4 regions of the Clostridium estertheticum genome follow, and region 1 is predicted to be linked to each of the others. Evidence: riboswitches for the same ligand, from Rfam matches in the RefSeq annotation. Region 1 holds a riboswitch; each other region holds the start of a gene.
The links. A riboswitch is a leader RNA that binds a small molecule or an ion and turns the genes downstream of it on or off. The one in region 1 is predicted to bind S-adenosylmethionine.
Positions count from the first base shown of each region.

Region 2: linked by a shared signal. The riboswitch ahead of A7L45_RS03475 (trans-sulfuration enzyme family protein) and the one ahead of A7L45_RS20800 (methionine ABC transporter ATP-binding protein) in region 1 are both predicted to bind S-adenosylmethionine.
Region 3: linked by a shared signal. The riboswitch ahead of metK (methionine adenosyltransferase) and the one ahead of A7L45_RS20800 (methionine ABC transporter ATP-binding protein) in region 1 are both predicted to bind S-adenosylmethionine.
Region 4: linked by a shared signal. The riboswitch ahead of A7L45_RS05075 (O-acetylhomoserine aminocarboxypropyltransferase/cysteine synthase family protein) and the one ahead of A7L45_RS20800 (methionine ABC transporter ATP-binding protein) in region 1 are both predicted to bind S-adenosylmethionine.

Region 1 covers NZ_CP015756.1:4,488,922-4,497,012, forward strand. The annotation lists gene A7L45_RS20795 (methionine ABC transporter permease) at 1-657, opposite strand; gene A7L45_RS20800 (methionine ABC transporter ATP-binding protein) at 658-1,653, opposite strand; SAM riboswitch class I at 1,771-1,871, opposite strand; SAM riboswitch class I at 1,955-2,075, opposite strand; gene A7L45_RS20805 (YnfA family protein) at 2,175-2,510, opposite strand; gene rd (rubredoxin) at 2,766-2,927, opposite strand; gene A7L45_RS22665 (transglycosylase domain-containing protein) at 3,574-6,015, shown strand; gene cbiM (cobalt transporter CbiM) at 6,063-7,103, opposite strand; gene A7L45_RS20835 (energy-coupling factor ABC transporter ATP-binding protein) at 7,129-7,944, opposite strand; gene cbiQ (cobalt ECF transporter T component CbiQ) at 7,937-8,091, opposite strand, start outside.
Region 2 covers NZ_CP015756.1:722,660-730,750, reverse strand. The annotation lists gene A7L45_RS03490 (methyl-accepting chemotaxis protein) at 234-2,321, opposite strand; gene A7L45_RS03485 (HAD family hydrolase) at 2,617-3,291, shown strand; gene A7L45_RS03480 (FAD-dependent oxidoreductase) at 3,451-4,971, opposite strand; gene A7L45_RS03475 (trans-sulfuration enzyme family protein) at 5,225-6,340, opposite strand; SAM riboswitch class I at 6,458-6,573, opposite strand; gene A7L45_RS03470 (ABC-F family ATP-binding cassette domain-containing protein) at 6,709-8,091, opposite strand, start outside.
Region 3 covers NZ_CP015756.1:263,267-271,357, forward strand. The annotation lists gene mreB (rod shape-determining protein) at 1-22, shown strand, start outside; gene yyaC (spore protease YyaC) at 136-699, opposite strand; gene A7L45_RS01260 (hypothetical protein) at 861-1,460, shown strand; tRNA gene A7L45_RS01265 (tRNA-Thr) at 1,657-1,728, shown strand; tRNA gene A7L45_RS01270 (tRNA-Tyr) at 1,737-1,821, shown strand; tRNA gene A7L45_RS01275 (tRNA-Val) at 1,844-1,919, shown strand; tRNA gene A7L45_RS01280 (tRNA-Thr) at 1,951-2,025, shown strand; tRNA gene A7L45_RS01285 (tRNA-Tyr) at 2,031-2,115, shown strand; SAM riboswitch class I at 2,221-2,323, shown strand; gene metK (methionine adenosyltransferase) at 2,410-3,585, shown strand; gene recD2 (SF1B family DNA helicase RecD2) at 3,808-6,033, shown strand; gene A7L45_RS01300 (hypothetical protein) at 6,080-7,108, shown strand; gene A7L45_RS22695 (ComF family protein) at 7,081-7,761, shown strand.
Region 4 covers NZ_CP015756.1:1,063,624-1,071,714, reverse strand. The annotation lists gene A7L45_RS05095 (pyridoxal-phosphate dependent enzyme) at 1-892, opposite strand, end outside; gene yjeM (glutamate/gamma-aminobutyrate family transporter YjeM) at 1,205-2,710, shown strand; gene ybaK (Cys-tRNA(Pro) deacylase) at 2,774-3,244, opposite strand; gene A7L45_RS05080 (hypothetical protein) at 3,442-4,104, opposite strand; SAM riboswitch class I at 4,325-4,435, shown strand; gene A7L45_RS05075 (O-acetylhomoserine aminocarboxypropyltransferase/cysteine synthase family protein) at 4,602-5,888, shown strand; gene metA (homoserine O-acetyltransferase MetA) at 5,956-6,873, shown strand; gene A7L45_RS05065 (nitroreductase family protein) at 6,946-7,560, opposite strand; gene hydG ([FeFe] hydrogenase H-cluster radical SAM maturase HydG) at 7,738-8,091, opposite strand, start outside.

The DNA of each region.
Region 1 (8,091 bases):
TTATTTAATCATTTTTCTATACAATAAATTTCCTAATGCTTGTATGACTTGCACAATTATAATTAATATTATTACCGTATATATCATTATGTCCGTCTGAAATCTATAATACCCATATTTTTGTGCTACATCTCCAAGACCTCCACCTCCAACTGTTCCTGCCATAGCAGAATATCCTATAATATTTATAACAGTTAAAGTAATTCCAAGAACTATAGATGGCATTGCTTCTTTTAACATAACTTTAAATATAATTTGGTGAGTTTTTGCACCAAAGGATTTGGCTGCTTCAATAATTCCATAATCCACCTCAAGTAGTGCTGACTCTATTATTCTTGCAGCAAAAGGAGCTGCTCCAAGAGTTAGTGGAACTATAGCTGCATTAGTACCTATTGTAGTTCCAACGATTAACTTTGTTAAAGGGAATATAGATATCATGAGTATTATAAACGGGAAAGAACGAAGTATGTTAACTACTAAATTTAAGCTTTTATAAACTAAGCTGTTTGGCCTTAGCCCTTTAGGCCCAGTTATAATTAACCCAACCGCTGTAATAAATCCTAAAATCACTGTGAAAATCGTAGATATTACTACCATGTACATTGTGTCTAATAATGCAGGCAGTAAAATTTGTATTAAAATTTCTTGAAATGTCATTTATACTCCCTCCTTATTTAATTCATCTTGTTCTAATTCAAAATTAATTTCCCACTCTATAGATCTGTCATCTAAATATTTTAATATTTTTTCTTTATTTTCCTCATTCGTATTTATAATAAGGCTACCCATTACACTATCCCGAAATTTTTCAAGCCTTCCCCATACTATTGAAAAATCAATTTCAAGTTCTCTTGCTAGTGATGTTATTAAGCAACTTTGGGTAATTTCCTTTGTGAAAAATATTTTAATGTTGTAACCAATACTTGGTAATAATTCTTCCTCACCAATAAGTATTTTCATCTCTTTTGTTGGTTTAATAAATAATTCATCCGTAAATCCGTGACTTTTAATTTTACCACCTTCTAGAAGAATGAATTTATTACAAATTTCTTTTACCACTTCCATCTGATGGGTAACTACGACGATTGTTATATTAAATTTATTATTTATATCTCTTAAAAGCTGTAATATAGATTTTGTAGTTTTAGGATCTAATGCAGAAGTCGCCTCATCGCAAAGTAGTATTTTAGGATTCAGCGCTAATGCCCTTGCTATTCCAACTCTTTGCTTTTGACCTCCACTTAACTGCTTTACGTTTGTTTTCACTTTATCATTAAGACCTACTAAATCTATTAAGGCATCTACTCTTTCCTTAATATAGCTCTTATCATTCCCCCATACTTCAAGTGGAAATGCTATATTGTCAAAAACATTTTTACTATTAATAAGGTTAAAACTTTGAAATATAATTCCTACATCTTTTCTAAACTCACGAAGCTCGTTACGGCTTAGCTCATTAACCACCTTGCCCATTATGTTAATAGTTCCTGTATCATATGTCTCAAGCCCATTAAAACATCTAAGCAAAGTAGACTTTCCCGCGCCACTATGCCCAATAACACCATAAATGTCACCCTTATCTACTGTAAATGAAACATTACTTAACACTTTTACCTCTGAAAAACTTTTGCTTACACCACTAACTTTAATCATAATATCTCTGCTCCTCTTTATGCCTTACAATTCATTTTTATTTTATTGTAACCATTGTTATATATTTTCCTAAAAAATAGTGCCCAAGAATAAACTTGGGCACTACTTCCAAACTTATTCTTATCTTGCAGCCATGCTGCAGGATTTAACACCATGTATCTTGCGATACTGGTTGTCGGGTTTCATTGGGCCAGTCCCTCCACCTCTCTTGATAAGACATTATTAAATTTTAATTTATAAAAAATCAAAAAACCTCTTTCACCAATAACGATGAAAGAGGTATAAATATTCAACGACACCTCTCTCATCTTCCGCTAAGTTACTATTGACTTAACGCAGGAATTAGCACCTATTCAGGCAATTATCGCCTGATGGTTGCCGAGATATCATCGGGCCGGTCCCTCTATCTCTCTTGATGAGAATAACTAACTTATTAAATTATATCTATAGTATCACTATATGTTTAATATGTAAAGAAATAACCTTAATTCTTTTTTTGAAATTTTATTCTTCATCAAATTCTACCCTCTTGGAGCATACATAATAATAACAGCTCCAATTACTGCTATAGTGCCACCTATCAAATCAAATTTATCAGGAATTATATTATCTATCTTCCATCCCCATAATATTGATAATACAATAAAGATACCACCATATGTGGCATAGACTCTACCAAAATTAGCACTTGGAGGTTGCAACGTCGGAATTACACCATATACAATAAGTGCTATAGCTCCACAAATTCCGTACCAAATGCTTTTACCCTCCCGCAACCATATCCATACAAAGTAACCCCCGCCTATTTCAAATATCCCGGCTATAATAAAATAAAATACTGACTTAATTATTCCCATACATATATCTCCTTAATGGACAACTACTATATACTAATTCAATTTACTATACCATAAATGAGTATAAGTATCAATATCACTTGATATTTATACTCACACTTAGTCTCAAATAAAGCCATTTATTAATGCAAATTATTACTTCGCATTTCAAACCGCAGTTTCTTTTTATGAACTACAAAAAACCAGATATATTTAATCGTTTATTATTAAATATACCTGGCTTTTAAATTACATTATATTAATCGTATTTTGTTTTTATTCTACTTTTTCAAAATCTGATTTTGAAACTCCACATAGTGGACAAACCCAATCTTCTGGAATATCTGCAAACTTAGTACCTGGTGCTATTCCGCCGTCTGGATCTCCTACCTCTGGATCATATTCATACCCACATACCAAACAAACATACTTATCCATAAAAACATCTCCTCTGAATTAATTTTTTATTGATTTTTCTCGATTTATTTTCCCCATGTTCTTTTCATAATCTACTTATTTCTCTAATTCCATTTCATCATAATATATGTTATTTATAATGTCAATCTTCCTTATCTAATTTACTAGATTTTAATTGCTTCCTTAAATACATTTGCATATATAAATATTCGGTTTATTATTGAAAAACTTTATCATATTATATATTATTAGTATATAAATAATAATAATATATAATATTATGGTATATATTGTATAATTTAGCGCTTATTCTTATAATATTTCGCCTTGCTATATTTAATTATAATTAACAAATAATGAGTACCAATCAGTTTGTTACCATCTTATTGACAATAATGTAAAATAATTGTATTATATTTACATAACATTATACCTTTTTTAATAGTATAATAAGAACTTACAGTGTTTTCTTATATATAGTTTCTCAGATACAATTTTTTAATTTAAAATAGAACATTACTCGTGGCGACTACTTATACCTTACTACTCATCCAAATACACCTTACACAAAACGGCACCTCCATTGTGTATACAAAAATCATAATAGTCCAAGGACCCCACCTGGACAATTTCTTTTTTGTAGGATAAAAAAAAAGGAGGAATATTAATGAATGATAATGCAAAAATCATAGAACCAACAAAAGTCAAAAAGAAACTTTGGAAAAAGGTTGTTAAATGTTTATTGATATTTTTTGTTGTAATTTTCTTATCAGTTTCAGCAGCTTCAGGATATATTTATATTAAATATAATGCTAAAATAAAATCAACAATTGCAGCCGGTAACACCATAGCCAAAAATATAAATGACACTGCTTTTAATACCAGAAAGCCAACTCAAGTTTACGATAATAAAGGCGTATTATTAAAAGAATTTAAGACCAACTCATATTATTATACAAAAGATGCTGACTTGAATCCATATATAAGCCAAGCAGTCACTTCAATTGAAGATGAGAGGTTTTATGAACATAATGGTATAGACTATAAAGGTATACGAAGATCCATTTGGGTATATATAAAATCCAAAGGATCTGTGCTTCAAGGTGGTTCTACAATAACACAACAATTAGCAAGAAATGTATTTCTTACATTTGACGTAACTATATGGAGAAAATTAGAAGAGTCTGTTATATCACTAGATTTAGAAAAAAAATATTCCAAAGCACAAATATTAGAATATTATGTAAATAACATAAACTACGGTAATGGCTGTTATAGCATTGAAAGTGCTGCGCAATTTTACTTTCAAAAGAGTAACAGAGCCTTAGATGTTTCACAAATAGCTCTACTTGCGTCGATTCCTAACAATCCATCTTACTATAACCCTATTAAGCACATGGATAATGCACTAAATAGAAGAAATTTAGTTTTAGATAAGATGTTAAGTTTAGGGAAGATATCACAAATAGAATTTGATACCGCAAAAGCAGAAGTTATTAAATTAAATGTAAAGCCTTATACAAAAACAGCACCTATAGACTACAGTGTTGAATATGCCGTTCATAATGCGACACTGAAATTAATGGAGCAAGATGGTTTTGTTCCAAAATATTCTTTTAGTAGTGATAAAGATAGTGAAACTTATTTTGCTAAGTATAAAACTGAATATGCGGACAAGGAAAAAACTCTTCTTAGTGGGGGATATAGAATAGACACATCTATTGATACTGCAAAGCAAGAAAAATTACAAAGTGTAGTAGATAATAAACTAGCTAACTATTCACAAACATCTAACACCTCTGGTTTATATAAAAAACAAGGTGCAAGCGTCACAATAGATAATAACACAGGAGAAGTTGTAGCTATAGTTGGAGGCAGAAGTCAATATGGCAACACCTTTAACAGGGCCTCTTTAGGGGTAAGACAGCCCGGTTCCTCTATAAAGCCATTAATAGCATATACTCCTGCATTTGAAAGAGGATATATTCCAGCAAGTGCATATGTAGATGCACCAATAGATAAAGTAAATAATGATGACCATATATTCCGTGGTTCTGTATCTTTGAAATATGCACTTGATATATCTATAAACACCATTCCAGTTAGATTAGTAAAAGACAATGGTGTAAAGAAATCGCTGAAATATTTGCAAAATATGAGTTTCAAATATATAACCCCTGAGGAATACCCCGTAGTTGGAATTGGTGGTTTTACAAAGGGTGTCACCCCTGTTGAAATGGCTTCAGGTTATTCAACCCTTTCGAGAAACGGTAAATTTATAGAACCAACAAACGTAAGTAAAATAACTAATACAGTAATTAATCAAGTATTGTTTGAAAACAAATATAATCAAACTAAGGTTTATGATAGTGGTGCTTCTTACCTTATGACTGATACTTTAAAGAGTGTATTAACAGAAAGTTATTCAACAGGAAATCGTTTATCCCTTAATGACTATCCTTATGCTGCAGGCAAAACAGGAACTACTGACGAATCAAAAGATTGTTGGTTTATAGGGTATACTCCCTACTATACAACCTCTGTATGGGTAGGAGATGATACACCAACTGCTCAGGACATGTTTGGAGCTAGGGAACCTGGTCAAATATGGAAAGAGTATATGGAATATCTACATCAAGGTTTAGTTCAAAAGGACTTCACCCGACCTAATACGGTAATTGATAAAAACGGAGTATTAATGGATACGTTATACATCGCTCTAAACCCAAATGGTAGCAACTTAAAAAGCGACGATAACTATCAATCAAGTAATACAAGTAAAAACAAGCTAAATTATGATCAAAAAACTACCAATAAAAAATCTAATTTAGAAACACCTGCAAAAGAAAAGACACCTACGAAAACTGATGGTACTGGCACTGGGACTAATACCGGAACTGGCAATGGAACTGGAACCAGTACTGGGACTGGAACCGGAACCGGAACTGGGACCGGCACTGGAACTGGTACTGGTACTGGTACTGGTACTGGAACTGGAACCGGCACTGGCACCGCTACTGGAACAAATACTAATAACAGCAATGGCACTAACGTAAATACGCCTAAATCAAATAACACTCCTAAAACTAATACTAATACTCATAACTAGCAAAATTTAATTAAAAAGGGTAAATGTTAAAATAACATTTACCCTTTTTAATTAACATTATTAGTTGCATTTTTTCTTTTCTGCAAAAAACTTATAACTCCAGTTATAGCTAATATTATTATTAAAGCAACAATTGCACAAAATATATACCCTAAAGATGATTTAAAGAAATTATCACCAAATCCTGGTACAGAATAATCTGGCAGCATAACATTCCATTTATCTGAAAGTTTCGCCATTCCCTCTGGGATAAATCCAAGCTTTGATTTTAAATCATCACCAGACCATTCACCAAAAGCAGTCCCTTTAGCTAATAATCCAAGCGGCGCAAAAATAATTAAAGTTATTAAAACATACCAATACTTCTTTAAACTACCTATCATCTGAAATTTTCCAGGTAAAGATTTTTCAGGCGGATAAATCATAAGCATGTCAGTATTCGATTTTTGCATATATTTTACTACTAGTCCTGTTACTATTCCCTCAACAGGTCCTGCTATTACAAGATGTGCGAACATCATAGCAGGCAATGTTTGCATCAATGTATATGGTGCATATAATGGAGTACCATCAAGTTTATGAAATAATAATGGTTGAAGCCCAAGTTCGATTCCAGTACACAAAGCACCAATATTAATCGCTACATATCCCGCTATAATCGAACCAATAAATCTACGTTTTGATGAAATTTCAGAATTACCTGATATTAACTTGTATACATAATAGCTTACAAAAGGCATCACAAATGCCATGTTGAAAATGTTAGCCCCCAGTGTAAGGATTCCACCATCTCCAAAGAAAAACGCTTGGATTATAAGTGCAATACTCACTCCAACTACTGCAGCCCAAGGGCCTAAAATTATTGCAAGTAGTGAAGCTCCAACTGCATGAGCAGTAGTACCATCAGGTATCGGTACATTGTACATCATAATAGTAAACGAAAAAGCTGCTCCAATTGCAAGTAGTGGAACTTGTTTGTCCTTTAATGTCTTCTTTAACTTTATTGCTGCTATTCCTATTATTGGAATCGCTAGCGTTCCAAGTACGACGCATGTTTGAGGACTTAAATATCCATCAGGTATATGCATAATATCTCCTCCTTAAAATTAAGGACTATTCATGACAATGATAATGATCATGTTGCATGCTTTTATCAATTGAGTGAACATGTCTGTGATAATGCTCATCTATAAGATTTACAGAAAGTAATAATTCTTTATTTGATAATATATCCTTAGGTGAACCACTAGCAACTATCTTATGATCTTCATTAAAAACTATTACCCTATCAGCTATTTCTTCTACAATGTCTAAATTATGAGTACATGTAATTAAAGTTTTGCCTGCACTATTAAGTTTTACTAATAGATTAATTAGCCATCTTTGACTTCTTGGATCCAAGCCATTCGTAGGTTCATCCAATATCAAAACTTTTGGATTTATTGATAATACAGATGCAATAGCTACTTTCTTTTTCTCACCACCACTTAATCTATAAGGCGGCCTATCTTTCAATGATTCTAGTTCAAGCATTCGAATAACTCCATTAACCCTATCCTCTACTTCCTTAAAGCTAAGCTTCATCTGTAGTGGTCCAAAAGCTATTTCTTCCCATACATTTGTAGAAAACAATTGAGCATCAGAATTTTGAAATATAAACCCAATTCTTTGGCGAAAAGCCTGCGCAAATTGCTCATCATTTAATGTTTCTTCCGTAACAACTTGACCAAAAGCGTTATACTCACCTTTACTTGGGAATATCAAGCCATTAAGGATCTTTAAAAGTGAAGATTTACCTGACCCATTAGCCCCTAAAATAACTACCTTTTCACCACTATAAACATCTAAATTTATCTCTTTAAGTACTATTTCACTAGGCAAATATTCAAATGAAACATCGCGAAGCTCCATTACTTTTTCCCTATCCAAGAATAATTTCACCTCCAAAAGCTGCTAAAACACAAATTATAACACCTAATAGCCATTGGAAATCAAGTAAAGTAAAGCGAAACCTGTTCATAATAACAGGCTCACCTTTATACCCCCTTGATAGCATAGCTCCATAAACTTCTTCAC
Region 2 (8,091 bases), 990 kb from region 1:
ATTTAAATACAAAATGTTTACAATTTGTTATTTGTTTTGGTATAAAATATTAACATTGAATTGATATAATCATTATATTAAAGGTGCCCCCTTTAATATGACTTTAATTATTGAAAAACCCTAACACATAAAAGGCTGTACTCATCATGAGTACAGCCTTTTATGTTAGTCAATCTTATAGTTATTAAGATCCCCACTAACATTTATTTCTTGACAGGTTTTTAACATTTATTTCATAACTTAAATTTTTGAACAATGTTATTTAGCTTATCTGCTAATATGGCTTGATTTTGAGAAGATTTTGATATTTTTTGGACTGCCATAACCGATTCATTAACAGTTGCTGATATTTCCTCGGAGCTAGCAACCGATTCCTCAGCTGTAGCCGATATATTTTCAATTGCATTTCTAATCTCTGATATAGTTTCATTTACTATATTCATTGAAGCTCCAATATCCGCAGATATCATATTGGTTTTTAAGGCATCTGAGCCGTATTGCTTACTTGTATCTACAAATAGATCATAATCGGGTTTAACCTTAGTATCAATAAAGCTTAATATATCCTGAGCGTTGCTGGTAAGATTTTGGAATGCATTTTCAACTTTTTCAGTTACCTCTTGAATCTTTTTAACTGTAGCCTCTGATGCCTCAGCTAATTTTCTAACTTCGTCAGCAACTACGGCAAAGCCCTTACCTTGTTCTCCTGCTCTTGCAGCTTCAATAGCTGCATTAAGTGCAAGAAGATTTGTTTGACTTGCAATATTTCCTATTTCTGTAGCCATTATCTTAACTTCACTAACAACACTACCATCTTTAATTGCTTTTAATATGCTTTCTTGCTTCTCTAAATATAATTCATTTGTGGTACTAGAGCTATTTTCAGCAGTTATTCTAACTTGCTTAGCTTTTACTTCTATATTATTTGAAATCTCAGTTCCGTCATTTGCACGCCTGGTAACATTATCCACACTCTGTGCAATACTTTCTGTGGTTGCATTTACTTCCTGCGTAGTGGCACTTAACTGTTCTGCACCCAAAGATACTTGCTTTATTGATTCATTGATAAGCTCCATTTTTGACGATATTTCTTCTGTTGTAGCAGAAATATCATTTGAAGATTCTAATACTTCAGCTGAATCCTTTGTTAATTCGTAAACAACTTTTATTAATTCTTCCCTTAGTTTTATTAAACTGTTTCCCATAATACCTATTTCATCCTTGCTTGATATCATTTGTTTATTGTCATTATAAGTTAAATCAAGTTCAGATAATCTACCAATAAAACTTGTTGCAACCTCTATTGGTCTAGATATTCTTCTGCCAATAATTAATGCAATAATTATTGAAAGTATAATTCCTAGAGTGATAATTAAAAGAATAATATCTATTGAATCATTTAAAGTTTTGAACACTTCTGAACTAGGCACTTTCACTCCCATAATTTGACCATTATTCAACGTATAATAACTCATCAGCTGCTTATGCCCCTCAAAGTTTGTCTCGAGCACCATAGATTTTTTATTACTTAATTCATCGGTTATAAATTTATATTTTCCATCTTCTAAAGTGTCTAATTTATCCGTCAATTTTTGGTCCGTAGCTACTACAAAACTATAATCTTTATCTAGCAAAAATGCAGAGCCAGTATCATATATCTTTGTGTTTAAAATTGTCTTTCTCAAACTTTCAAAAGAAATATCCATACCCGCTACTCCAACTAATTTATTATTATCATATATAGGTAGTGTATATGATATTAGCTCTTTGTTATCACTAGCTGGGTCTATATAAGGTTTTGACCATACCCCTTGTTTGGCTTTAGTTGCGCTATAATACCAATTTAAACTTTTATTACTGTCCTTATAATCCTCTAATGAATAGGAATTACTGCTAACTTCACTCTCTTTCTTTTGTTCATCATAGTAATAAGCCACATCGTAAGCCTTACTTCCATCTGCGAATTTAGGATCAAAATTCATATATAACCCTACAATTCCAGTATTACTAACACCCAAATTATTTATTAAAGAACTTAACCGGCTTTCATACGCATTCATATAATTTGGGTCTTTAACCTTAGATACGTCTATTGTGCCTATTACTAATCCAGATAATTCCTTTACAGTGTTTTCCACCTTTGTAGTATGCACCGTGTACTCATTTCCTCTACTAGAAGCTATATTTAATAAGTTCTCTGTGGCTTCCTTCTTAATTATACTTGTAGATTTAACAATACTTGCAATTCCCACAAGTGCTGATACTAAAATTGAACAACTCACTATAGCAATAACTATTTTAGTGCTAATTTTCTTTTTCAACAATGTTTCCTCCTTAAAATATCTTCTTTAGTTTTTTACGATTTAATAAAATACAATATACTATAATATCGTGTTAATCTAAGAAATATTTACAAATAAAATCATACAAAAAAATGTAAACATATTCACTACTATAAGCGAGCGAACTATCTAACAATTTATTGCATTATAAATTAATGTTAACTCCTCCCTTAACATTGAATAATGTATTTATCCTTGTACTTGAGTAGGATACGTTTAAATTGGATAGAATATATATTATTTCAAATGCTATAGTTATAGGGAGATGATGAGTTTGGATAAAATTCAGGGTGATTTTATTCTAAAAGCAGTTATATTTGATATGGATGGAGTAATTATTGATAGTGAACCAGCACATATGAAGCTGGAAAATGAGACTTATAAAAAATTAGGCATAGAGGTTACAGACGATGAGCATCACTCTTTTGTAGGAGCAACCTCTCGTTATATGTGGGAAGCTCTAAAAAATAAACATAAGCTTAATCAAACTCTTGATGAATTAATTGAATATGATCGAAGTAAATATTTTAAATACCTTAATTCAGATGAATGCGATATAACTCTTATTGATGGGGTGAAAGAGCTAATAAAAGACTTTCATGAGAATGGTATAAAGCTAGCCATTGCATCATCCTCTCCACTAAATGTAATTATGGCTATTGCAAGTAAATTTCAAATAGAAGAATACTTTGAAATTTTTGTTACCGGTGACTATGTACAGAGAAGCAAACCTGAACCAGATATATTTCTTTTTGCTTCACAGAAGCTTGGGGTAAGCCCGGAAAATTGTATAGTTATTGAGGATTCTCATAATGGGGTTCGTGCTGCTAAAAAAGCAGGTATGAAATGTGTAGGAATTAATAGCGGTGCTGCAGGAAGTCAAGACATTTCCATGGCAGATTTAGTGATAAATAGCTTTAAAGAAGTTAATTATATTAAATTAAGTTAATAATTATTTTTACATTTATTGGTTGTTTTTTTAATATCATTGTACCGTTTGAGAAATATAATTTAAGAAAGCTTATATATAATAGGATAACTCGTCAATATTTCTTATTGGTGTAATTCAGAGAAATGTTGACGAGACCCCTTCTTAAAATGAATGTAACTATAAATCTGCTAGATATTTACCCACATGGCGACCAAATGTCATAGATCTTCCTGCTGCAACTCCTGGAGTTAGTTCTGGATACGAATATGCAAAGAAGCCACCACTATCATTTCCAACTGCAAATAAACCTTTAATTGGCTCCATATTTGTATCTAATACTTGCATATCTGTATTAATTCTCAAACCATCTAATGTGCACAATAAATTTCCACCTACTGTTATGCCATAAAATGGGGCCTTAATAATAGGTCTCATACGAAAAGATGTCTTTCCGAAATCTTCATCTTCACCTTTTTCACATAATTCATTATAATGGTATATATTTGCTTCTAATGTTTTAGGAGGAAGCATTAATTTTTCAGCAAGTTCTTCAATTGTATTCGCCTGTTGCATATAACCAGCTTTTAACAATTGTTCATTCATTCCTTCTACAATTTTCACATTAAAATTACATGGATATTTTTCAATATCTTCTGGAAGTACCACTCGTGAACAACCAATTGTGTGAAATTTAAGTACATCTTCCATCCAATTTGAATCAAATATAGAACACCACACTTTACCTGGTTGCATACTAGCAGCATGTATACAAAAATCATATGGAACTGATTCATTTGTATAACGCTCACCTAATTTATTTACCTTAAGGAATGGCTGACTACCTAACCAAAACAATTTATCTTCAAATGGTTCTCCCGCAACTTTTCCTGGCTTAACTGCTCCACGATCAAAAATCATTGCCGTCGAAATAAGATCCATTTCAGCTCCTATTTTTTTAGCAGCTTTAATTCCATCACCTGTTACACCTGGTGTTAATGGAAGTGAACTTATATTAAATGCAGCAATTGGATTTAATTCCTTTAACATTTCCATATTATTGGAATAGCCACCTGTGGCAAGTACAACTCCCTTACTTGCATTTATTTGAATATATTCTCCATCTGAATTTTTAGCAATAACACCTACTACTTTATCATCATCCCTTATCAACTGAATCATTGGAGTTCTTGTCCTTATATCGACCCCATGTGCTTTCATTCTTTCTTCAAGTATTTTTACAGGTCTTTTTTTGTTTTCCATATTATCATTATAAAAACAATGACAGGTTGACCACTCTTTTATATCCATATTCTTATTGATATCAGTTTCAAGAGTAACTTTCATACCATTATCTATCATTATGCTTCCCAACCAATCTATCATCTCTCCACTTTCATCTGCCCAAAGATTAATTAATCTTTGATCTACCCTATAACAGGCATGACGACATAATTCATTTACAATTTCATTCCTATCTATTTCTACTCCATGTTCCTTCTGTACTTTCGAACCTATTGCTCCAATAAAAGTACGTGGTGGATAACAATTATTTCCCTTTTCAAGCAAAATAACTTTAGCACCATTTTCTGCAGCTGTTAGTGCTGTAATAATACCAGCAGTACCACCTCCACATACTATAACCTCTGTTTCAATTGTCTTTGTAATCATTCCTACTTTGTTTTCCGCTTGCTTGTACATAAAATCCCTCCTAATATATAACACCATGTTTTCTAAAGCATTCAAATCGACATGATAAACAACCAACATAATGGCTTATGTTGGATATGATATAAGAAAAAGCAACCTTTATACCTTAATTAACTTTAAGGTATAAAGATTGCTAATATGGTTTATAGTTCTTTATCACAATATTAACACTATAACTATAACTCTAATTTTAGAGTATATCAATGATCCTATCTAGAAGAGACAATGAAATCGCCTAAGAGAACTAATTTAAGCTTTTGCTTAGATCATATATAATATCATTTACATTTTCTATGCCTACTGAAAGCCTTAAAAGCTTATCAGTAACACCCATTCTATTTCTTATTTCTTCAGGAATAGACGCATGTGTTTGAAGATATGGATAAGTTATAAGACTCTCTACTCCACCAAGACTTTCAGCAAAAGTTACAATTTCAACTTCTTCAAGTACTTTGCCTATAGCTTTCTTTTCCTTAACCGTAAATGAAATTATTGATCCGAATCCACTTGTCTGCTTTAATGAAATTTCATAACCTTCATGCTCTTTAAATCCCGGATAATATACTTTTTCAACAGCATCACAGTTTTTAAGCCACAAAGCAATGTGTTTTGCATTTTCTTGCTGTTTTTCAAGCCTTATTGCAAGAGTTTTTATACCTCTGAGTATGAGCCAACTATCAAAAGGTGAAAGAGTAGCTCCAATGGAAACTTGAGTAAACCTTAATTTTTCAATTAAATCTTCTCTACTAGCTACCAAAAGACCTGCCAGAGTATCGTTGTGTCCACCTAAAAATTTTGTTCCACTATGAACTACTATATCTGCACCAAAATCCATTGGTCTTTGAAAATAAGGTGTAAGAAAAGTATTGTCTACTATTGTAATTAAACCTTTTTCTTTTGCTAAAGCTGATATTTTCCCTATATCACTGACTTTCATCATTGGGTTAGAAGGAGTTTCCATGTAAATAGCTTTTGTATTATCCTTTAATTCCATTGTAATTTTTTCTAGGTCTGTTGTATCTACATATGTTGATTCAATACCATAAACTTTATATACATCTTCAAAAAGCCTATAAGTTCCACCATACAAATCATCTGATATTATTATATGTTCTCCTGGTTTTAATAGTCTTGCAACACAGTCTATTGCTGCCATACCAGTTGAGAATGCTAAACCTTCCTTTCCACCTTCAAGTTTCGCTATAGTTTTTTCAAGCTCTTCCCTAGTAGGATTTTGGAGCCTTGAATAATCATAACCAGTACTTTGGTTTAATCCCTTATGTTTAAATGTTGCACTTTGATATATTGGAATACTTATACACCCTGTTTGATCTTCCCATTCACCACTTCCGTGAACCATTATTGTCTCCAAGTTATTACAGTCTGTTTTCAAAACCGCCACCTCCTATTATTTTCCATAAAAAAACAAAAGCCACTTTTCAAAAGAAAAGCAGCACACAAATAAAATCTGCGTCTTTTCTTATCTTCCAGAAATATATTTCATTTCTGCAGGAATTAACACCGTTACATTCGAATGAGAATGCCGGTTGTTGGGTTTCATAGGGCCAGTCCCTCCACCTCTCTTGATAAGAACAAGATTGTTATCAATATTAAATTAACTTATCTAAATTTTAATCACTAAATATGATTATGTCAATACTTTTATCTGATAATCACTCCAATTATCTTCTCTATCCGTAAACTAGTACTCTTAACTACTCACTAAATTTAGAGTAACTTAATCAGCCCTTCTAACTCATCAGATAAAACTTTTGCAAGCTCAATATCAGTCCCTTTTAAAGCTAATGCTATTTTAGTTTCAACTAATTTTTTCTTTTGTTCAATTTCTAAGTAGTCTTTGTCAAAATAACTAGCATAAATCATCTTCCTAAACTTTCGCATGCTCATTTTTCTAATTGTTTTATCCTCAATGATTAAAACAAAATCCATACAATTTACTATAGTATAAAAATCATGAGAAATCATTAAAATCGCACCTTTATAGTCTTCTATGGCTTTTTCTAGTGCTATTTGTGAATAGGTGTCTAAATGACTTGTCGGTTCATCAAGAATCAACAAATTTGCATTACTAGCAGAAATTTTAGCCAGTTGAAGCATATTTTTTTCTCCACCAGATAAAGACTCTATCTTTTGATTAATGATTTCTTCTTCAAAACCATAACCAGAAATATATGACTTAATCTCTTCATAAGTTTTAAAACCAACATCAAAAAATTCTTCAAGTATAGTATTAGACTCATTTAATGTTTTGCCTTGAAGTTGAGATAAATAAGCCACTTCAACCTGCTGGTTTATCTCAATAGAATCATTATTATTTTTAAAGATTTCTTGAACTAAGGTTGTTTTACCGGTACCATTTAATCCGACAAGAGCTACTTTATCGGTAGATTTAATCTCAAAGTTAACATTTTCTAAAAGTATATCATCAAAGCGAGCACTGTAATCATTAACTTTTAAAACAATTGTTTCTTCCATTTCATTATCTGTAACAAAACTGATACTCGGCTCTTTAATATCTACAAATGGCGCTTTAATTCTACGTTTTTCTAATCTTTCTTGGATTTTAACTCTAGCATTTAGAGATTTTCCTCTAGCAGCTTCAGTATGCTCAGTTGCGAGATATCTTAGTTTTTTTATCAACATCTCATTTCTCCAAAATTCTTCCTCATCAGAAGTAGCTAATTCTTGCAGTTCAATTTTCGTTTGGAGTAAAGAGAAGTTATACTCAATATAGCTTCCATCAAACTCTTGGAGCTCCATGTTTTCAAGATGCAGAATTTTGTTAAAACAATGATTCAATAGATATCTGTTGTGCGTAATAATTAACATTGTTCCAACGTGTGAATTAATTAGATCTTTAAGAGAATTAAGGTTTCCAAAGTCTAAAAACACATCGGGTTCATCCATAATCATTAATTCTGGACTATTTAACATTTCCTTAATTACTTGAATAAGCTTAAATTCTCCACCACTAAGTTCAGATATCATTAGATCTTTATACTTGCTTAAGTTTGCAAGATTTAGGTTTTTATTAATATTGTTTTCGAAATTATCCCCATTAATTGCACCAAATGCATCTAAAGTTTGTTG
Region 3 (8,091 bases), 530 kb from region 1:
TAACAATTATTTATCAAAGTAAAAAGTGTAAACAAGCTATAAAAATAAGCAATACAATTATTCTAATAATTGTATTGCTTATTTTTATATATTTTAAAAAAATTAAAACATTATTAATTATTATAGATAAAGTAATTAGAGCATGTTAATAGGAATTAAATTGTTTTGATCAGTGGTAAGTGAGTATAAATAATATGAATGTATAAGGGATCTACTTAAAACATTAGCAATTTCCATTACTAAACTAAGTCTTATGTTTCTATTAGTGAATAATTCACTATCATTACTTGAATCTACTATACCAACTAATGAGATATTGCCTACTTTAGGAAGGTTTTTACCTACGCCTTTACCAGGATGGATTGGATAATTCCTAGCTTGGATTTCACCAATATTTGCAATATCGCCGAGACAAGCATCAACACCTATGATAGTGCAGTTTGGATGTTTAGCGTTTATTTCAGATAACTTACTATCTATGTTTAAGGCATGAATTGGATTATCTATAGTGCCATAAACGGGTAATGGAAAGGAACTATTCTTTAAAAAGGTACCAACCAAAGGTCCAAGGCAATCACCTATACATCTATCGGTACCTATGCAAACGACTAGAGTGTTTTTGTCAATATAGTCTTTTAGAAAATTAGAAATTGTATAGTATGCTAAAGGGTCTTTATAATGGGTTTTAGCTTTGCTCAAGAAATATACCTCCTTGCATTTCTGCCTTTGAAAAACAATTCTTATTTATTTTCCTATGAATCATTTATATGAATAAACTCCCAGCATTATTATTATAAAGAATAAAAAAATCATTAATTGGCAAATAATCTATATATAATAATTATTTGGGGTGATATTTTATGAAAAGAATTAATTCGTTATTCATTATTATATTCTCAACTTTAGTAAGTGTGATTAGCATGGTTTCATATCATTACTATGTTAATAATTTGCATAAACCTGAGGTGGCTGAGTATACAAAACATTCTAATTCAAGAACAACTAATAATGATGGGGTTAAAGTGCTTATAAGGGATAATATGCAGGATAAAAAATTGAGTAGTAATTATAAAAAAGAAGAAGAAAAGGTGAGCGGTAGTAGCTCAAATGTAATTTCATCAGATCTAGATACTAAAAAAAATGAGGAGGAGAAGGATAGTCTAGAAAATTATTATAAGTATATAGAAAAAAATGAAAAAGCAGTTTTTAAAGTATCCGCATCAAAAATAGAAGAAAATTTAACTACTTCTGATAAAATCAAGTTATTGTATGTAAGTATGAAGTTAGATAAAGAGGAGTATAAGAAAGTGAAGGAATATTTATATGCTAAAGATGTTGAGGGAGGGGTTCTTAAAGCACTTAAATTATTGAAAAAAGATTTATCGGAAAAAGAATATGACAAAGTTCGGAAAGTTGCTGGAAGGTTTATAGATATGAACTTGGCAGAAGAACTGAATTAACTATATTTAGGTAGGTTATATAAAAAAACTCTTGAATAATAAAAAGTTGTATTAGCGTTTAATACTGAGTAAATATGAGAATGATATAGTAATGTAGAGAAGAAGTCGTTTATTTAAGGAAAATAAATTTGTAATTTATTTTTTTAAGTTGTATAATAATCCTTGTCGACACGGCAAAACGATATATTAATAATGTGCTGGCATGGCTCAACGGTAGAGCAGCTGACTTGTAATCAGCAGGTTGTAGGTTCAATTCCTATTGCCAGCTTCACATATGGAGGAGTTCCCGAGTGGCCAAAGGGGGCAGACTGTAAATCTGTTACGTAATGTTTCGATGGTTCGAATCCATCCTCCTCCACCATTTATCGTGTTTATTTAATTCTGGGAGCATAGCTCAGCTGGGAGAGCATCTGCCTTACAAGCAGAGGGTCACAGGTTCGAACCCTGTTGTTCCCACCATAACAATTTTTTTATAATCGAATAAGTATATGCTAGCATGGCTCAACGGTAGAGCAGCTGACTTGTAATCAGCAGGTTGTAGGTTCAATTCCTATTGCTAGCTCCACATATGGAGGAGTTCCCGAGTGGCCAAAGGGGGCAGACTGTAAATCTGTTACGTAATGTTTCGATGGTTCGAATCCATCCTCCTCCACCAAAAGACATCAATAGATGTCTTTTTTTACTTATTTAATCTAAAAGAATTGATATGTTGACACTGCTGATTGCATGTGGTAGTATAATGAAAACTTAATATTGATAACTCTTATCAAGAGAGGTGGAGGGAAAAAGGCCCTATGAAACCCGGCAACCGGTGCTATGCACCATGGTGCCAATTCCTGCAGTTATAATCTGCAAGATAAGGGAGATGGATAAAACACCTCTTCTTATTTTTGGAAGGGGTTTTATTTTTATAAAAAATTATTATTTAGCATTAGAAAGGAGAATTAATATGAAAAGATTATTCACATCAGAATCAGTTACAGAAGGACATCCAGATAAAATTTGTGACCAAATTTCAGATGCTGTACTTGATGCTATATTAGAACAAGATCCTTACGCTAGAGTTGCTTGTGAAACTGCAGTTACTACTGGAATGGTATTGGTTATGGGAGAGATAACAACTAATTGTTATGTAGATGTTCCTAAAGTTGTTAGAAATACTATTGAAGGTATAGGATACACTAGAGCGAAATATGGTTTCGATGCTAGTACATGCGCAGTAATTACATCTATTAATGAACAATCATCAGATATAGCTATGGGTGTTGATGAAGACTTAGAGTCTAAGGAAGGCCGTACATCGAAAGTTGATTCAATAGGCGCTGGAGATCAAGGTATGATGTTTGGGTTTGCCACTAATGAGACACCAGAGTATATGCCTCTTCCAATTTCTATGGCACATAGATTAGCAAGAAGATTAAGTGAAGTAAGGAAAGATGGTACATTAAAATACTTGAGACCAGATGGAAAAACTCAAGTTACTGTAGAGTATGAAGACAATAAACCAGTTAGAATAGATACTATTGTTATTTCAACTCAACATGGAGTAGAAGCAACTCATGATCAAATTGAAAAAGATTTAATAGAAAACGTAATAAAGCCAATAGTTCCAAGTGAATTATTAGATGAAAATACGAAATATTATATAAATCCTACAGGTAGATTTGTTATCGGAGGACCACAAGGTGATTCTGGTTTAACAGGAAGAAAAATAATAGTTGATACTTATGGAGGATCTGGTAGACATGGCGGTGGATGTTTCTCAGGAAAAGATCCAACGAAAGTTGATAGATCAGCTGCATATGCTGCAAGATGGGTTGCTAAAAATTTAGTAGCTGCAGGGGTTTCAGATAAATTAGAAATTCAGTTAGCTTATGCTATAGGTGTAGCCAAGCCAGTATCTATAGAAGCAGAAACTTTTGGAACAGGAAAAATTTCTGACGATAAAATAGTTGCAATAATCGAAAAAGTATTTGATTTAAGACCAGCTGTTATTATAAGAGAATTAGATCTTAGAAAACCTATTTATAAACAAGTAGCAGCTTATGGACATTTTGGAAGAAATGATTTGGATTTAAGTTGGGAAAAATTAAATAAGGTTGATGAAATAAAAAAATATTTATAATATAAGTAAAAAAGGATGACAATTAATAATTGTTATCCTTCTTTTGCGTATATAATTATTAATTTTAAAGTAAAACAATTATAAAACCATATTTATTATGCAATTTATGGATTATTAATTAGAATTTTGATAAAACTTAAGATAGAGGTATACTATTGATAAAAGTTGTATAACACATATGATATAATATTATTATATAAATTTATAAATAGGGGAGATTTTATGTCAGAAATACAAGGAACAATCGAAGATATAGTATTTCATAATGAAGACAATGGATATATGATTGCTCATTTAAATGATAATAAAAAACAAATAACCGTGGTTGGCGTTGTGCCATATATAAGTGAAGGTCAGAATCTGAAGTTAACTGGAGAGTGGGTCAATCATCCTCAATTTGGTAAACAATTTAAGATAGTCCAATGTGAGGAAATTATACCTAGCTCACTTATGGGTATAGAAAAATATTTATCTTCAGGAGTTATTCAGGGAATAGGACCTGTAACTGCTAAAAAAATAGTACAGCGCTTTGGCGAAGATACTATGAATATATTAGATAATGAGATAGAAAAATTAAAAGAAATTGATGGTATAGGACAAAAAAAGATTCAGTTAATATTTGAATCTTACGCAAAGCAACGAGAAGTAAAAAATATTATGATATTTCTTCAAACATATGGAGTAACACCTAGCCAATGTGTAAAAATATATAAAAAGTATGGAGCAGAATCGATAAAAGTAGTTCAAGATAATCCTTATGTACTAACTGAAACTATTTCCGGTGTAGGATTTAAAATTGCAGATAAGATAGCGCGGAGTTTAGGGATTGATAAAGAATCACCTTTTAGAATACAAAGTGGGATTAATTATGTGGTTAATGAATTCTGTGCTATGGGAAACACTTATATGCCCCTTTTTAAATTGTATAAGCAATCTAAAAACATTCTTGGGGTTACTGATGAAGAAATTGAGAAAAATATTTATGATAATGTATTGAACGGGAAATTGAAGATTGAGAATATAGATGAAGAAGACTGCGTTTTTACTATGCCTTTTTATTATTGTGAATTAAGTATAACTAAAAAAATTATAACCTTATCTATAGAAGAGTATGAAGAATTAGAAATAGATATAGAAGAAAAAATTAATGATTTTGAGAACGAAAAAAATATACAATTTGCGACTTCTCAAAGAAGTGCAATTTGCGGGGCTATGGAAAATAGTATTGAAATTATAACAGGAGGACCAGGTACAGGTAAAACAACTATAATCAATTGCATTATAGAAATGTTTGAAAAAGCAGGACTTAAAGTGTATATGGCTGCTCCCACAGGACGCGCTGCGAAAAGGATGACTGAAGCTACTGGGCGTGAAGCGAAAACAATACATAGACTGCTAGAGCTTGGGATAGGTGGAGATGACAGTTCGCAGTTTACTAAAAGCGAGGAATCTCCACTTGATTGTGATGTATTAATTGTTGATGAAGCATCTATGATAGACATAATGCTTATGAATAGTTTGTTAAATGCGATTACAATAGGGACTAGACTTATAATAGTTGGTGACGTTGATCAGTTACCATCAGTTGGACCGGGTAACGTTCTGAGAGACCTTATTGATAGCAAAAGTGTTAAGGTGGTTAAACTTAAGGAGATTTTTAGGCAAGCACAGGAAAGTATGATTATTGTAAATGCCCATAAGATTAATAATGGTGAAATGCCTATTCTAAATAAAAAGGGTAAAGATTTTTATTTTATTGAAAACAATGAACCGGAGAAAACTTTAAATAACATAATAGCTTTAATAAATACAAGATTACCTAATTTTAATAAAGAGTGGGATAAAATGAAGAACATTCAAATATTATCACCCATGAGGAAAGGCATACTCGGCATAGAAAATTTAAATATCGAACTTCAGAAAATATTAAATCCTAAAATTAAAGGTAAAAAAGAAAAAGAATTTAGAAATACCATATTTAGAGTTGGTGACAAGGTTATGCAAATAAAAAATAATTACTCTATGAAGTGGCATAAAATGAACGCAAAGGCAGATGATGGCACTGGAATTTTTAATGGTGATGTAGGTTATGTAGAAGATATTAATGATGATAATGAGAATGTTGTTGTCATTTTTGATGATGATAAGCGCGTAGAATACGAGGGTGTGAATTTAGATGAACTAATGCTTGCTTATGCTATAACGATACATAAGAGTCAAGGAAGTGAGTTTGAAGTTGTAATTATGCCTATGTTTATGGGGCCACCACTTTTAATGAATAGAAATTTGCTATATACAGGTATAACTAGGGCTAAAAATATGGTTGTTTTAGTGGGAGAGAGAAAAGCTATTAGTTTCATGAAAGACAATAACAGAAGTTTCGAGAGATATTCTGCACTGGGATTTAGAATAAAACAAATAGTAGATGCAAATCTCAGTCTAGATTAATATTACGACGCCGCAGGTGATTATTTAATTATAAAGGAGATTTTACATGGTTTACTACGCAAAATTAAACCTTAGTAAGGAAAAAGATGAAATTAGTAAGGAAATTTTTAAAGCTTACATAAATGGTGAAAATAATATTGATATTGTATCTGTATTTTACAATTCCTCTGATATATTCTTAAAAACTATAGTAACATATGCAAATGAAAACAAAAAAATATTGTATATAACTAATGAAGACGAACGTAACACTGATATTCTTTATTATATTAATAAATTTAGTAATCTACGTCAATATGTGTATTCATCTACAACAAATTATAGGAGTGAAGGTGGGTATTTATATATATGTAGCCATGAGAATGCATTAAACCTACAAGAAAAATTTGATTTGGTTATTTATAATGATATTAGGAGTTTCCCAAAGTTTAATAAAGAGCAAATAAAAAATATATTACTGAAAATGCGAAACATAGGCGGTTTAGCTATAGCATATTGTGTAGAAAATGTTTTAAGCGAAGATAATACAATTATGTTTCCGATAAAAAATGCTAATATCCCAATTATTGAGCCTAGGATTATAACTACTAGAATAAATCTTAGTCTGGATATACCTTTAGTAGTTTATGAATATTTAAATTGGTCAATAATATCTAACAGAAAGGTAATAATATTTGTGCCGGACGCACAAAAGGCTATGTCAGTATTCGCGTACCTTAGTAATTTTAAAAAAAAGTTAAGTGAAAATATAGTTTTATTTATTAAAAGTAGAAGCGATGATAATATTAAAGTAAACTTTATGAATAAAGATAAGGGAATACTTGTAACAAATGACTTTGAAGAAAACTATTTAGAATTCCATTCGATTGATGTTATAGTTTACTTTGCTGATAACGTGAAATTTGACTATAAACAATTATTTTTTTTATCAAGCAAGGTCGGAAGATTTGAGAATATACAAAGGGGCGAGGCTATATTTTTAGCTAATGCCCAAACTGTTCAAATGGATAAAGCTAAAAGTATGGCTAGTAAATTTAATGAGAAAGCGTGGGAAAGAGGATTATTAAATATATAAAAAAGATACTTTATTGTTTAGTTCAAGTTATATATTCTGGTGATGAATCATGCGTAATATGTAGTGGATATAGTGAAGAAAGTGAAGCGCTATGCACTGTATGTAGAAAAAAACTTAGACGCTCCGAGGAAAGCTTTTATATAGGTAGTAGCGAAGAAGAATATGTTGCAAGGTCAGTGTTTTATTATTCGAGTATTGTTAAAGAACTGATTATTAGACTCAAATATAAAAATGATTTTATATGTGGCGAAATTTTGGCTAAATATATGCTGGAATCTGTTAAAAATAATTATTTGGAGTTTGATTTAATATCTTATGTACCTATGACTAAAAGAGCACTAAAAAATAGAGGATATAATCAAAGTGAGTTTTTGGCAAAATACTTATCACAATTTTTAAGTATTCCAGTTACATGCAATTTGATTAAAACGGAAGATACTAAAGATCAAATAGGTCTAAGTGGCGATCAAAGGTGGGACAATATGAAAAAATGCTTTGAAATTAAAGGAAGCGAGTTTATAAAAAATAAAAATATTTTACTTGTAGATGATGTTATAACCACTGGGGCTACAGCGTTTCATTGCGCACATATGCTAAAAGAGAATGGAGCGAATAATATTTTTATATTGACTATAGCCAAAAGTAATGTATAATACTGATTGTAGTAAGTTAGGTTTGTGGTTGAAAGTCGAGGCCAGTCGCAGGCGAAACGATCCACGTAAGTTAAACAAAGTTTAGTGAGCATGGTGCGGCTTAGAGGTTAGTCCTGCCGTTTTAACGAGCGAGAGTGTTAGTAGTGAGAAGGTAATTCTGGGTAGCAAAAGCTCCAGCAGGCGAGTGTGGGGGCAAAGACCAGGTCAACTAACTTACTATATAAAAACTCCTAATATAATATTAGGAGTTTTTATTTTTTCGTTTATGTAAACGATTGAAACATAAAAACAATTATAGTTAATTAACAATTCACATAAAGAAATAGAGTA
Region 4 (8,091 bases), 1.3 Mb from region 1:
TTCCATTACTTAGTTTCCCTTGATTTGCCTTTTTGATAAATGCTGCCATTGCATATGATTCCTTCCTGGATACCATAACACCTTCAACGTCTCTTAACATGTTAGCCGCATTTTTTAAATCAATTTCTTCAATCTCAATCATTTGGGCACGTGTATCCATAATTATTTTCTCAACTGTTGCAACTATACCTGTATAATCATCTTCCATGTATAAATTAGTTTTTGCAGTATCTTTTTCCTTGCTTTTAATCCCACCGATTTGCATCTTTCTAACGTACTCGTCCATTGAATCTTTCCACGACGGATTTGAACCACATATTAATTCAGGTAACTTACATAATTCTTCATGTACCCAACTCTTAATTAATCCACTATATACACTTGAAAGTGTATATCCAAGGCCTAATTGTATTGTAATTGTATCAGCTTTAAAATCCATACGTTCTAGGCACTCTCTTGTCATATCCTCTAGCACAAGATGGCTAATAATATTATTCAAATTCCATTCACACATCAAATACATGTTGTTTTTTTCTGCTATCTCTCTTAAATTAGAACGCGTAATAGTATCTTTTTTATCACGCATATCAAATAAAATAGATTTATCTATTCTGGAAATCTTCCATTTCTCTTGTTTAAATAAAGGAACCTTAATCTCAAGTTCATTTAACTTTGCAAATAACTGGACCGATTGTATGTAACACTCAGACCCATCAACTAAAATTTTTTTAAATCCATTAGCAATCGCATCTTTAACTAGAACTTCTGAAATACGATCATATTTATGTCCTGATGGATTAGCTCCTTCAAGTTTTAAATATATCTCTGAAATACCTAATGCCTTCTCTAATTTTTTTGCTCTCATTAACGGTGTTCTTCCACTTTTTCGCATAATCTCTCCTTCAACACTTAATTGTGATTAAATTCAAAAAACACTCCAACTTTTTAAACCTTTATAGTTAGCGTGCCCATTTTATTAAGCTATAATTATTTATATTATAACATTTTAAGCTTAAATCAGCAAATACAAGGTAAATCATCATCATCATCATTATATTAACACTTTTCAAAGATTAGTTAAAATTTACATTATTGTATAATTATAGCTGATTATGGACTTAATAAAGGATTGATTTTTTTCTTGTTTTATATATAATTATATTAGTAGAGTAAATTTATTTACAAGCTCGTTAGGGGGAAAGAAATGTCAGAAAAATCAAAAAATATTAAGCATTTAACATTGGTACCATTGGTATTAATGATTTTTACTTCAGTTTACGGATTTAATAACATTCCAAGATCATTTTATAAAATGGGTTATGCTGCTATTCCTTGGTATATCTTATCAGGAATAACGTTTTTTATACCTTTTGCTTTCATGATGGCTGAGTTCGGTGCAGCTTTTAAGGATGAAAAAGGTGGAATTTATTCATGGATGGCAAAGTCCGTAGGAGCTAAATTTGCCTTTATGGGAACGTTTATGTGGTATGCATCTTATGTAATCTGGATGGTTAATGTTGCGTCAACAGTTTGGGTTCCAATATCAAATGCGATATTTGGTACAGATACAACAAAGACTTGGGGTTTATTTGGATTAACGGGTCCTAAATTTTTAGGAATACTCGGAATATGTTGGATATTATTTGTTACAATTATATCAACTAAGGGATTAGATAAAATAAAAAAAGTAACTTCACTTGGAGGTACTGCAGTAGCATTATTAAATATAGTTTTATTTATTGGAGCTATTCTAGTCCTTGTAGGAAATCATGGTCATTTAGCTCAGCCAATAACTGGAATTAGTTCATTCATAGATTCACCAAATCCTAAATTTGTTGGGAATATACTTCAATCATTTGCATTCGTAGTATTTGCTATATTTGCTTATGGTGGTATTGAAGTTGTTGGAGGACTAGTTGATGAAACAGAAAATGCTGAAAAAAACTTCCCTAAAGGTGTTGTTATTTCAGCAATTATTATCTCAATTGGCTACTCACTTGGAATATTCCTTGTTGGTATATTTACTAACTGGTCTACTGTTATGACTGGCGATAACGTTAACTTAGCTAATGCTGGTTATGTAGTAATGAACAACCTAGGATATTCTCTTGGTAATGCATACGGTGCAACCCAAGTTACTTCAATAGCAATTGGACATGGTGTAGCTAGATTCGTTGGACTTTCAATGTTCCTAGCTTTATCTGGTGCTTTCTTTACACTAATGTTCTCACCATTAAAACAATTAATTGAGGGTACGCCACCTAAATTATGGCCTGGGAAAATGGCAGAAATGAAAAACGGAATGCCTCAAAATGCAATGTGGATTCAAGCCATAATAGTTTGTGTTATGATTTTCCTTGTTTCTGTTGTTGGTGGAGCTTCTATGAAAAAGTTCATTGAAATATTAGTTTCAATGACTAACGTAGCTATGACTCTTCCATACATGTTTATAGCATTTGCTTTTGCACCATTTAAGAAAAACAAAGCTATTGTTAAACCTTTTGAAATATTTAAAACTAACACAAGTGCTTTAATATGGACAATAGTAGTTATGTTCACTGTTGGATTTGCAAATTTCTTTTCAATAATACAACCAGCACTCGAAGGAGACTTACCAACAACCCTTTGGAGTGTAGGTGGTCCAATATTTTTTGCTGTAGTTGCAATAATAATATATTGGATCTATGAATGGAGATATATAAACAAATAACTAAAAAGTAAAAAAGATGATTTCTATATTAGTTAGAAACCATCTTTTTTTATTTTTTTAGGTTTACTTTATTAAATCAGCAAACTCACCATCTACGATATCTTTTAATAAGTTCGGGTTTAACTCTATTTGAAATCCTATTTTCCCAGCACTTACAATTATCTTATCTATTTCAAGTGCTCCTTTGTCAATAAATGTTTTATACTTTTTCTTCATACCTATGGGTGAACACCCACCTCTAATATATCCTGTACACTTTTGTAGATCTCTAAGGTCTAACATTTCTATGCTCTTTTCATTAGTTACTCTAGCTACTTTTTTAAAATCTATTTCTTGTCTGACAGGAATCACAATAACATAAATTTCTTTAGAATTTGCATGTGTAACTATGGTTTTATATAGGTATTTTTCATCTCTACCTATCTTCTTTGCCACAGATATCCCATCTACTTTATCATCTTTAACCTCATAGGTCATAACATTATATTCTATATTCATTTTATCTAAAATACGCATAACATTTGTTTTTATCATTGTTATCCCCTTTGTTTAAATTTATTTATAACATAAATTATTTCGTGGTTCTCTTCATTATATCCTCTTTCTGTCCCATCTGCACTAATACTCATAAGTATGTGTACTTTACATAAAAAAAACTGCCAACATGCTTCAGCAGTTTTTTAGAATATAATAATAACTTAACTTATAATACTTAATAAAATTTAATCATATTAATATCCGTAATTATAGCCTCTGCCTCCAAGTAAAGTTCCGATAATTAATATTCTAGCTATATCTTGAAGTCCCCCACCGCTGAAGCGACGTCTTCTCCTCATCATATCATCACCATCACCATCATCTCTGCAATCATCCTCATCATAATCATCCTTATGGTGCTCTTTGTACTTGTCAGCTATTTCTTTACAGACATGATCCATTTCCTCCTTGCTAGGGCAATACATCTTTCCATGTCTTGCAACCATCATATCGCAATGATGCTTTACCATCGGATGCATCCTATGGTAAACCTTAGGGTACATGCTTTTTAACTCATCATCATCTTCCTCACACATAGGCATATTCATCATTGGCATGTTCATCATTGGCATGTTCATCATGGACATATTCATCATAGGCATATTCGCCATAGGCATATTTCCCATAGGCATATTCCCCATTGGCATATTTCCCATTGGCATATTCGCCATAGGCATATCCTCCATTTCCATATCCTCCATTGGCATATTCTCCATTGGCATATTCATCATAGGCATATTCATCATGGGCATATTCATCATGGGCATATTCATCATGGGCATATTCATCATGGGCATATTCATCATAGACATACATTGTCCAAGATTTTCACAATTTTTACAACGATAATCGTACATAAGTACCTCCAAAATAATATTTATACTTTATATTATTCTATTTCCATTGTTTTGTTACCGCGAGCAGTACTTATTTGTTATAATATCACATTTACCTTTTATCTAGTTTTTAATCGACAATTTATTTTATTTCTGTACATATTAGTCTGTAAATTTGTTTTTAGACTATTGACAATATTCAATAAAAGCTTTATCATATCTTTAACAACTTAATACAAAATACTTATCAAGAGAGGTAGAGGGACTGGCCCGATGATACCCGACAACCAGCATTTATAGCGAAATGCAATGGTGTCAATTCCATCAGATTGTAAAATCTGAAAGATAAGGAAGATAGCAAATTTTATTATACAATTTTATTGTTTATTAAAGTTAATCGTGCTGCTTTCCTTATAGGAGAGTTGCTTTTTTTTTATAAACCTTTACGTATAAAAAACGAACATATATTTACAGTATAATTCAATAAATTAAAAATAATATTAAAGAGGAGAATTAATATGAGTGAGAGAAAATTAAGTTTCGAAACATTACAGGTACATGCAGGACAAGTCCCAGACCCTACTACTGGTTCAAGAGCAGTTCCAATTTATCAAACATCATCTTTTGTCTTTAAAAATGCAGATCATGCAGCAAATTTATTTCAATTAAAAGAGCCAGGTAATGTATATGCAAGAATAATGAATCCGACTACTGATGTTTTCGAAAAGAGGGTAGCTGCTCTTGAAGGTGGCGTTGCTGGACTTGCTACAGCTTCCGGACTAGCTGCAATATTCTATGCAATACTTAATGTAGCTAGCTGTGGCGATGAAATCGTAACTGCAAGTACACTCTATGGTGGTACTTATGAATTATTTAATGTTACACTTAGGAAACTTGGAATTAACGTAATATTTGTAGACCCAGATGATCCTGAAAACTTTAGAAAAGCAATAACAAACAAGACAAAAGCACTTTACGGTGAAACAATAGGGAATCCAAAAATAAATATTTTAGATATAGAAGCAGTAGCAAAAATCGCACACGAAAATAAAATACCACTTATTATTGACAGTACATTTGCAACTCCTTTCCTATGCCGTCCAATTGAATTTGGTGCTGATATAGTTATCCACTCCGCAACAAAGTTTATTGGTGGACATGGAACTACTATTGGTGGAATTATAGTTGATGGTGGTAAGTTTGATTGGAGGGCAAGCGGTAAGTTTCCTGATTTTACAACGCCTGATAAAAGCTACAATGGACTCGTATATGCAGACCTCGGTGCACCAGCATTTGCTTTAAAAGCTAGAGTTCAGCTTCTACGAAATACTGGCGCTACTCTTAGTCCCCAAAGTGCATTTTTATTTCTTCAGGGACTTGAATCATTGTCTTTAAGAGTTGAGAGGCACGTTTCAAACGCTAGAGCCGTAGTTGAATTCTTAAGTAAGCATCCAAGTGTTTCATGGATAAATTACCCAGAGCTCGAAGGAAGTAAATACAAAGATTTATCTAAAAAATATCTACCAAAAGGCGCAGGTTCAATATTTACTTTTGGAATAAAAGGCGGACTTGAGGCAGGAAAGAAATTTATTAACAGTGTAGAGTTATTCTCACTACTTGCAAATGTTGCTGATGCAAAATCACTTGTAATTCATCCTTCAAGCACAACTCACGCAGAGCTCAATGAGCAAGAACAAAAGGCTGCTGGAGTTACTACAGATTTGATAAGACTTTCAATTGGTGTAGAAGGTATTGATGACATTATATACGATTTAAATCAAGCCCTAGAAAAAGCAGTTAAATAGTCACAAAAATAATTTATGAATCTGTCATATTATAATACGCAAGATGCATTACCTAAGGAGGATTTAGATGCCAATAAAAATACCAGACAATCTTCCAGCATATAAGACTCTAAATAAAGAAAATGTTTTTACTATTACAGAAGACTGCGCATTTCATCAAGATATTAGGCCATTAAAAATTATAATTTTAAACCTAATGCCTACAAAGATTGATACAGAAACGCAACTTCTAAGACTTCTTGGTAACTCACCACTTCAGATTGATATAGTGCTTCTTCACCCAGAAAGTCATGACAGCAAAAATATATCACCTGAACATTTAATTAAATTTTACAATACTTTTGATGAAATAAAAGATTCTAAATTTGATGGAATGATAATAACAGGAGCACCTATTGAAAATGTTCCTTTTGAAGAAGTAGATTACTGGGATGAGCTAAAAAAAATCATGGACTGGAGCGTGCGCAATGTATTCTCCACCCTACATATTTGTTGGGGTGCGCAAGCTGGGCTTTATTATCATTATGGAGTTCAAAAACATAAACTATGCAAAAAACTGTTTGGAGTATTTAAACATACGGCAACGCAGAAGAATGTTAGGCTATTGACTGGATTTGACGATGAGTTTTATGTTCCGCATTCAAGGCATTCTGAAATAAAGAAAGTTGATATTGATAAAGTCGATGAACTTAAAATTATATCAGAATCAGATGAATCAGGAATTTACATTGTATCAGCGAAAAAAGGACGGCAGATTTTTATAACAGGACATTCAGAATATGATCCATTAACGCTCAAAACAGAATATGATAGAGATATCGCAAATGGTTTAAATATTGATGTACCAAAAAATTATTATCCACAAGATGATCCAACTAAAACACCTATTGTAAAATGGAGAGGTCATTCAAGTTTACTCTTTTCAAATTGGTTAAACTATTACGTTTACCAAGAAACCCCATATAATCTGGTGTATTTAGAATAATAACAAAAGCGGCCCACAATCTATGGCGCCGCTTTTGTTATTACAATCTATTAAATTATAATTTAAAATATTTTAAACTTCTTTAACTATCTCATCGTACCCTCTTCTATATGCTCTTGGGTAAAGTGTATTACTCTCATCTAAGTGACCAAGTGAAATTAGCATAACTACAGTCTTATTCTCATCAAGTTCAAATTCTTTTCGTACACCTTCAAAGTCCATTCCGCTCATTGCATGAGAATCAACTCCAAGACTCTTAGCTGCATACATTATAGACATTGCGAGCAATCCTGCGTTACTTTCAGCAAACTTTAATTTATTTTCGTTTGATGTGCCGTATAAACCAGCTGCCATTCCTTGTGTACCTGCTAATTTTTCTTTATCTCCACCCATTAACTTTAACATATCATTCCAAGTAGGGTTTGATGCTTCATATCCTGTTTTGTTACCTACTATAATTAAAGTAACTGGAGCTTCTAATATCTTAGGTTGAGCTGCAAATTTATGCAATCTTTCTTTACCCTCTTTAGATTTTACTGCTATAATCTCCCAAGGTTGAAGATTAAATGCTGATGGTGCTAGAACCGCAAGGTTAATTATATCTTTAAGTAATCCAGCCTCCACACCTTTATTAGTATCAAAAAAATTAATAGCTCTTCTACCTTCATAAACTTCTTTTAAATTCATTTAAATTCCCCCGATTTCTTTTATTTATCACATTATCTATTAGTAATAATTATTATATACTTTATATTATTATACTATTACTATCTCAGCAATATGTCAAGTAAATGATAAAATCACTTTATTATATGAAAATGCAAAAAAAGGTAGAGCAAATTCTACTCTACCTCTTTTGTATTTTTAGAAACGGAAATCTCTTTTTCCATCTTTAAGTTCTTTCAAATACTCCGTTGCAATTTCTCGAACTTTTTCACTTTTTATATTTGGAATCTCATTTTGAATTAAGATCTCACCCTTTTTCTTAGTATCCTCGGATGCGTAATCCTCCAAATATTCTTTAAGTGTCATTAGTGCATTTGGCTGACAGCAGTTTCCAATCTGACCTGATTTTACAAGTTTCATAAATCTATCTCCTGTACGTCCCTCTCTATAACAGGCGGTACAAAAGCTTGGAATATAACCAAGTTCTAAAAGCCAATTTACTATTTCATCTAATTTTCTAGTATCTGTTACTTCAAATTGTTTTGAATTATC